One region of the Rhizobium sp. AP16 genome, then DNA from elsewhere that is predicted to be linked to it. Evidence: riboswitches for the same ligand, from Rfam matches in the RefSeq annotation. Region 1 holds a riboswitch; the other holds the start of a gene.
The links. A riboswitch is a leader RNA that binds a small molecule or an ion and turns the genes downstream of it on or off. The one in region 1 is predicted to bind thiamine pyrophosphate.
Positions count from the first base shown of each region.

Region 1 (3,735 bases):
ACGGCCTCCTCGGCGCTTTCACGCTCGCACCAGGGCGCCAGCATGCCGCCCGCAAGCCAGGACGCGGCATGGCCGAACCCTGGACGCGGGTCGAAAACCGTGACCTCGGTACCACGAGCATGGAGTTCATGCGCGACCGTGAGGCCGGCGACGCCGGCCCCTTTGACAAGGACCTGCATCTCAGCCGGCCGAGGGCTCGACGGCATCGACTGGCATGTAGAGATCGCCGCCCTCGCGGTATTTTGCCGCCATCGCCTCCAGACCTTCCTTCTGTGCCTCAGCGCGGATGTCGTGCGAGATCCGCATGGAGCAGAATTTCGGGCCACACATGGAGCAGAAATGCGCGACCTTGTGTGCCTCCTTCGGCAGTGTTTCGTCGTGGAAGCTGCGGGCGGTTTCCGGGTCCAGCGAGAGGTTGAACTGATCCTCCCAGCGGAATTCGAAGCGGGCGCGCGACAGGGCGTCGTCGCGCAGCTGTGCGGCCGGATGCCCCTTGGCGAGATCGGCGGCATGGGCGGCGATCTTGTAGGTGATGACACCGGTCTTGACGTCGTTGCGATCCGGAAGACCCAGATGCTCCTTCGGCGTGACGTAGCAGAGCATCGCCGTTCCGAACCAGCCGATCATGGCAGCACCAATGCCGGAGGTGATGTGATCGTAGCCGGGTGCGATATCGGTTGTCAGCGGCCCGAGTGTATAGAAGGGCGCCTCGCCACAGACGGCGAGTTGCTTGTCCATGTTCTCCTTGATCTTGTGCATCGGCACATGGCCGGGGCCTTCGATCATTACCTGGCAATCCTTAGCCCAGGCGATCTTGGTCAATTCGCCCAGCGTCTCCAACTCGGCAAACTGGGCCGCATCATTGGCATCTGCAATCGAGCCGGGACGCAGGCCGTCGCCGAGCGAGAAGGAGACGTCATAGGCGCGGCAGATGTCGCAGATCTCTTCGAAATGCTCGTAGAGGAAGCTCTCGCGATGATGATGGAGACACCACTTGGCCATGATCGAGCCACCGCGCGAGACGATGCCGGTGACGCGGTTGACGGTGAGCGGGATGTAGTGGAGCCGCACGCCGGCATGGATGGTGAAATAGTCGACGCCCTGTTCGGCCTGCTCGATCAGCGTGTCGCGGTAGACCTCCCAGGTCAGGTTCTCGGCAATGCCCTCGACCTTCTCCAGCGCCTGATAGAGCGGCACGGTGCCAATCGGCAACGGAGAATTGCGGATGATCCATTCGCGGATATTGTGGATGTTGCGGCCGGTCGAAAGGTCCATGACGGTATCGGCACCCCAGCGCGCCGCCCAGACCATTTTCTCGACCTCTTCGGCCATCGACGAGGTGACGGCCGAGTTGCCGATATTGGCGTTGATCTTCACCAGAAAATTTCGGCCGATGATCATCGGCTCTGCTTCCGGGTGGTTGATATTTGCGGGGATAATAGCGCGTCCCGCGGCCACTTCCTGGCGGACGAATTCCGCCGTCACATGATCCGGAATATGGGCGCCGAAGCTTTCGCCGTCGCGGACCATGGCCTCCGCCTGCGCCTTGCGGCCGAGGTTTTCGCGGATGGCGATGAATTCCATCTCTGGCGTGATGATGCCGGCGCGCGCATAGGCGAGCTGGGTGACGGCCCTGCCACCCTTGGCGCGCAACGGCTGGCGCAGCGTGGGGAACTCGGGCGTCAGCCTTTCGCCGCTGGCAAAGCCATTGTCTTCAGGGCGCACATGACGGCCCTGATAGGCCTCGACGTCGCCACGGGCGAGCACCCAGTTGCGACGCAGATCCGGAAGGCCCTGCTCGATGCGGATATCGGCGCCTTCGATCGTGTAGGGGCCGGAGGAATCGTAGACGATGACCGGCGGTTCGCCAGAAGTCGGATGAAGGCCGATTTCGCGCATCGGCACGCGGATGTCGGGATGGATGTCTCCGGGAATGTAGATCTTCCGGGATGCCGGCAAGGGGCCGGTGGTGACTGTCGGGGTGATATTCTTTGCGGCGATATTCATGGTTTGAGGCTCCAAGTTGCGATTGGAGACCCAGTCCTCAGCCGGAATGATGAAAAGACGCCGGCTCAGGATTCCACGCGTGAATCCATAAGCCTTTCGAGCGCTTGCACCGTCCCTACGCCAGTATGAACTGGATCAGGTTCAACGGGTCACTGCGCCACAATCGGCAAAGCCGTATTGTCCAGCAGTATCTCAGCCCCTTGCCGGGACCCCCCTGGTGAATGTCGTGAAGGCTATGCTCTCGGTTCGGGTGATGTCAACCCCGCAAGCGAAGTGATAATTCCGTGGCTTGTCTGCGAGGCGGTTCGGCCGAGCGACACGGCTATGTTTTGGGCGTGCTCGTCGTTTCGCGGGTCACGAGTTCGAAGCCGACATTCAGGCGGGTCTCCATCGGTTGCCCGGTGGTGCCGTCCGGCTCCAGGATTGCAAGTAGCAATTCCCCTGTCTTTCGGCCGATCATTGCGGCGTCGACGCGGATGGTCGACAGTGCTGGCACACACTGGTGGGCGATGTCGAAATCGCCGAAGCCGAGAATGGAAAGGTCGTCCGGCACGACGATCTTGCGGCGATGACATTCCATCAGCGCGCCGACCGCGGATATGTCGGAAACCGCGAAGACGGCCTGAACGTCGGGCGCTTTTTTGAGAAGCGTGCTCAGCGCCTCCGCTCCGTGATCGTAGGACGAGGGCGCGGCATTCTGGCGAACGATGAAGTCGTCGGAGAGATCGGCCTCCCGAAGGGCCGAGGCAAATCCGAGCAGGCGACTTTCGCCGCGAAAATCGGTGGCGTCCGCGGTGACCGCCGATCCGATGGCGCCGATGCGGCGATGGCCGAGGGAGATGAGATGCCGGGCCGCCAGGCGCCCGACCTCGTAGTTGGAAAAGCCGACCGCATGGTCGACCGGGTGTTCCGACACGTCCCAGATTTCGACGATCGGAATGCCCGCCCGCAGCAGCATCTCGTTGGTCGCCTTGGTGTGGACCGCGCTGGCGATGACGATGGCATCCGGACGTCGCGCCAGCATGGCGCGAACGATGCGTTCTTCTTCGGTCAGGCTGTACATGGTGTAGCCGATCAGAAGCTGGTAGTCGGCGGCGCGCAGCGCACCCGCAAGGCCTTGTGCGGTGTCGGCGAAGTTGGCGTTGGTCAGCGTCGGTAGGATCGCAGTGATGAAGTTGGTCCGACGCGAGGAGAGTGAGCTGGCGGTCCGGTCCGGCACATAGCCGAGCTGCTCGATCGCCGTCATCACGCGATTGCGTGTCGGCTCGGCGACCAGCGTTGGATCGGCCAGCACGCGCGAAACGGTCATCTTCGAAACGCCGGCAAGCCGCGAGACGTCGCTCATGGTCGCCTTGCGGGATGTGTCTGAAGGATGCGCCACGGTTTCCCCTGTTTCTGGCTCACGCAATCCGCTGGTAGACGAGATGGTAGAACCGGCCGTCGCACATGCTCATCATCTCGTCGGTAATGGCGCGACCCTCCAGGCGAACGGGCGAGGCGAGCGCCTCTTCCACGGCTTCCATCGACGGATAATCGATTTCCTGGACCATGATGATCGGCGCGGCTCCGGGGTCGCTGCGCCCGGTTCGCATCACACGCACGGCCTGGGCATTCGGCATGCGCTTCCACACGGGTAACAGCTTTTCCTCGACGATGCGAAAGAATTCCTCTTCGCGGCCGGCATGGATTGCGCCCTCGAAAATCGCGGAGCGAGTGAACATGAATTTT
Region 1 is NZ_AJVM01000001.1:390,550-394,284, forward strand. It holds gene thiO (glycine oxidase ThiO) at 1-179, opposite strand, end outside; gene thiC (phosphomethylpyrimidine synthase ThiC) at 181-2,007, opposite strand; TPP riboswitch at 2,102-2,233, opposite strand; gene PMI03_RS01805 (LacI family DNA-binding transcriptional regulator) at 2,330-3,352, opposite strand; gene PMI03_RS01810 (hypothetical protein) at 3,408-3,728, opposite strand.

Region 2 (3,735 bases), on a different contig from region 1:
CGGGCGACTGGGATCGCAAGGAGGATGGAGAGCAGGGTGGAGAGCGTCGCCTGCAGCAGCGTGAAGCGCAGCACGCGGAGGATATAGGGGTCGGCAAGCGGATTGCCGCCACCGGATCCGATGCCGGTGGCAAGCAGGATGACGATGGCAAGGCCGATGAAGACGGCGATGCCGGCGAGGCTGAATGCCCCGCCGGCAATGGCATGTCGTCTCTCGGGTGCCGTCAGTATCATGTCGGCGTCAGTTGGTGCTGGTGGCGGCCAGCCATTCGTCGATCCAGGCCTTGCGGTTTTTCTCAACTTCGTCCGGGCTCATCAGGAAAGTCTTGGCGGGAACGACCAGCTTGCTGAAGGCATCCGGCAGCGGCTCGGAGGTTGCCGAGACCGGCATCATCCAGTTGTTGGTCGGAATGGTGTCCTGGAAGCCCGGCGAGACCATGAACTTCAGGAAATCGCGGGCAAGCTCCTTGTTCGGCGACGACTTGATCAGGCCGGCGACTTCGATCTGGATGTAGTGACCTTCCGAGAAGGCGGCGGCCTGATAGCGGTCGGTCTTCTCCTCGATCATGTGATAGGCCGGCGACGTTGTATAGGAGAGCACCATCGGCGCTTCGCCCTTGGTGAAGAGGCCATAGGCCTCCGACCAGCCAGGCGTCACCGTCAGGATACGGCCCTTGAGCTTCGTCCAGGCGTCTGCCGCCTTGTCGCCATAGACCGACTTGACCCAGAGCAGCAGGCCGAGGCCCGGTGTCGAGGTGCGTGGATCTTCGATGACGATCTTCTGCGACGGATCGCCCTCGACCAGTTCCTTCAGGCTCTTCGGTGGGTTCTTGATCGTCTGGGTATCGTAGATCACGGCGAAATGGCCGTAGTCATAGGGGACGAAAACGTCGTCCTTGAAATCGCCGGGAACCTTGAGGGCGGAGGTATCGACGCCGCTGGTATCGAACAGGCCGGTATCCTTGGCCTCGTCAACGAGGTTGGTGTCGAGGCCGAGAACGACGTCGGCCTTGGTGCCGGCACCCTCCAGCTTCAGCCGGGAGAGCAGTGCCACACCGTCGGTGACGCTGACGTAATTGACCGTGCAGCCGCAGGTCTTCTCGAAGGCGGCCTTGACCTTGGCGCCCGGACCCCACTCGGCGGTGAAGCTTTCATAGGTGTAGATGGTGAGCGTCTTGTCGGCGGCCCCTGCGGCCTGTGCGGCAAGAAGCGTGGTGCCGGCGGCAAAGGCCAGGCCGGCAAAGAATGTCATCAGCGATCGGTTGGGCATGGCAGCGCCTCCTCTTGGTTTCGTCTTGAACGGGAAAAGGGCGCTATGATTTCGTCACGCGTCTAATCCCTCCGCCGGTGTTAGCCGGATCAGGTTCCGCGGGTTGGCCGGTGAAAGCCTCTCAGCCAGATATCCGAATGGATACAAGGCACCCCGTTAGAGCGTTGGCAGATTTAGCCCCGTGACGAAGGGATGACAAGGGGGATGATTCCCTTGTCGATTGCGAGGATGCGCGACTTACTCGGCGGCGTGGGCAGCGGCTTGGCTGTCGATCTTCTTGGTGGCGCTCGGAAGCTGGACGTTCTTCAGCGTGAGCGCGGTCAGCAGGCCGACGAAGCAGATGGCGGCGGCGGTCATGAACAGCGGGCTGAAGGCACTGGCATAGGCGCTGGCAACCGCTTCGCGTGTCGCGTCCGGCAGGGCGGCCATCATCTTCGGCGTCAGCTCCTTGATGTTGGGAACACCGGGGATGGACACACCGACATTGCCGAGCTTGGCGGCAATGATGGCGCCGTAGATGGAGATGGCGATAGAGGCGCCGCCCATGCGCGACAGCGTTACGGCGCCGGTGGCGGCTCCGACGTCACGGCTGGCGGCGGTGTTCTGGATGCCGATGACCGGTACCTGCTGGGCAAGACCGATGCCGATGCCATGCAGCAGCATCAAGGCGCCGATGAAGGCGATCGGCGTGCCGGCATGGACCTGTGCCAGCGTTGCGAAGGCGATGGTGCTGCAGGCGGCGCTGGCGATGGCAAAGGGCTTGTAGCGGCCCTTCGCCGAAATCAGCCGGCCGGCCGAAAGCGAGCCGCAGACGATACCGCCGGTCAACAGGATGAAGAGCAGACCGGCGACGGACGGCGACAGGCCCGTCGTCGTCTGCAAAAAGAGCGCGAAATAATTGACCATGCCGATCGCGACCGCGCCGCTGGTGATCGAGGTGATCAAGAGTAGGCCAAAGGTCGGGTTACGAAACAGCGTCAGTGGTACGATCGGCTCCGGCGCACGGCGCTCGACGAAGACCCAGGCGAGTGCTGAGAGCGCGCCGAAGGCGATGATGCTGAGGCATTGCGGTGACAGCAGCGACCCGAAGAGTTCCGTGCCGTCGGCGGCAAGGACGATGCTGGTGGTGGTGAGCGCCAGCAGTATCGCTCCGGCATAGTCGATCTTCGGCTTACGGGCCGGCTTGCGGTAGGGCAGCATGAAGGCGAGGCCGGCAAGGACGATGAAGCCGATCGGTACGTTGACGAGGAAGATCGAGCGCCAGCCGAAGAGGTCACTCATCGTGCCGCCGAGAACCGGGCCGATGGCGCCGGACGCCATCAGGACCAGGCTGGAATAGCTCTGGTAGCGGGCGCGCTCACGAGGCTCGAAAAGATCGGCGTTGACGGCGAAGATCGACACCAGGATGCCGCCGCCACCAAGACCCTGCAGCACGCGGGCGGCGATCAGCGTATCCATCGACACCGCGAGGCCGCAGACGGCCGAGCCGACGGTGAAGATCGCGATCGCGGTCATCATTACATATTTGCGGCCGAAGAGGTCGCCGAGCTTGCCATAGACCGGCATGACGGCGGACAGGGACAGCAGATAGGCAGAGCCGATCCAGCCGAAACGCTCCAGATGTCCGAATTCGCCGACGATCGTCGGCAGTGCCGTCGAGACGATCTGGTTGTCGAGCGTTGCCATGAACATGGCGGTCATCAGGAAGAGAAAGAGGATAAGCCGGCGGCGGTGATCCGCAACGAGCGGCGCGGGCGTAGTCTGCATGTCCATGGAACGAGAAATCCGAGCTTGCCTGGAGTGCCGCGCGTTCGACCGAACGGGCATGGGTCGCTCCAGTTCCTGAATCCGCAGCATCTTGCTTTCGGGTGGGCTATTCGAGGGCAACATGTTGCAAGGCAATATATGTGCTATTGGCATATAATTGTCAACGGCAGATGAATGCCGTTTGCATATTTTAATGTCTGCCCATCTTTGATATGCTGGCGGGATGACATCAGCAACGACCACACGAGAAATTGAAGCAACGCCGCTGCCTGAGGACGAGAATCTGCTGCGCATCGGCCAGGTGATGACGCGCATGCGCCTGATGACGGGTCGCCGTATGATCGGGCGGCTGGCGATCCAGAATGTTGCGCCGGGGCTGGAGCTTTCGCATCTCGACGTCATCGATGCCGTCAGGCGGGCGGAAGGGTCCGGTGAGGTCACCGTCGGGACGATCGCCGAGATCCTGCGCATCGACCCTTCGCGGGCAAGCCGCATCGTCGCCGAGATGGTGACGCGCGGCGTGCTGCGCCGCAAGGCATCGCAGGCGGATGCACGGCGCATCGTCGTTGTGCTGACGACGCTCGGCCAAAGGCTGCTTGCCGAAATCCAGGCGCAGAAGTTCGCTCTCATCGAAAGCATCCTTGCGGATTGGTCGGCCGAGGATATCGCGGTCTTTTCGCACCTGTTCGACCGCTTCAT
Region 2 is NZ_AJVM01000016.1:80,035-83,769, reverse strand. It holds gene thiP (thiamine/thiamine pyrophosphate ABC transporter permease ThiP) at 1-233, opposite strand, end outside; gene thiB (thiamine ABC transporter substrate binding subunit) at 241-1,269, opposite strand; TPP riboswitch at 1,319-1,435, opposite strand; gene PMI03_RS09330 (MDR family MFS transporter) at 1,507-3,042, opposite strand; gene PMI03_RS09325 (MarR family winged helix-turn-helix transcriptional regulator) at 3,260-3,735, shown strand, end outside.
Region 2: another riboswitch for thiamine pyrophosphate. It lies ahead of thiB (thiamine ABC transporter substrate binding subunit); the one in region 1 lies ahead of thiC (phosphomethylpyrimidine synthase ThiC).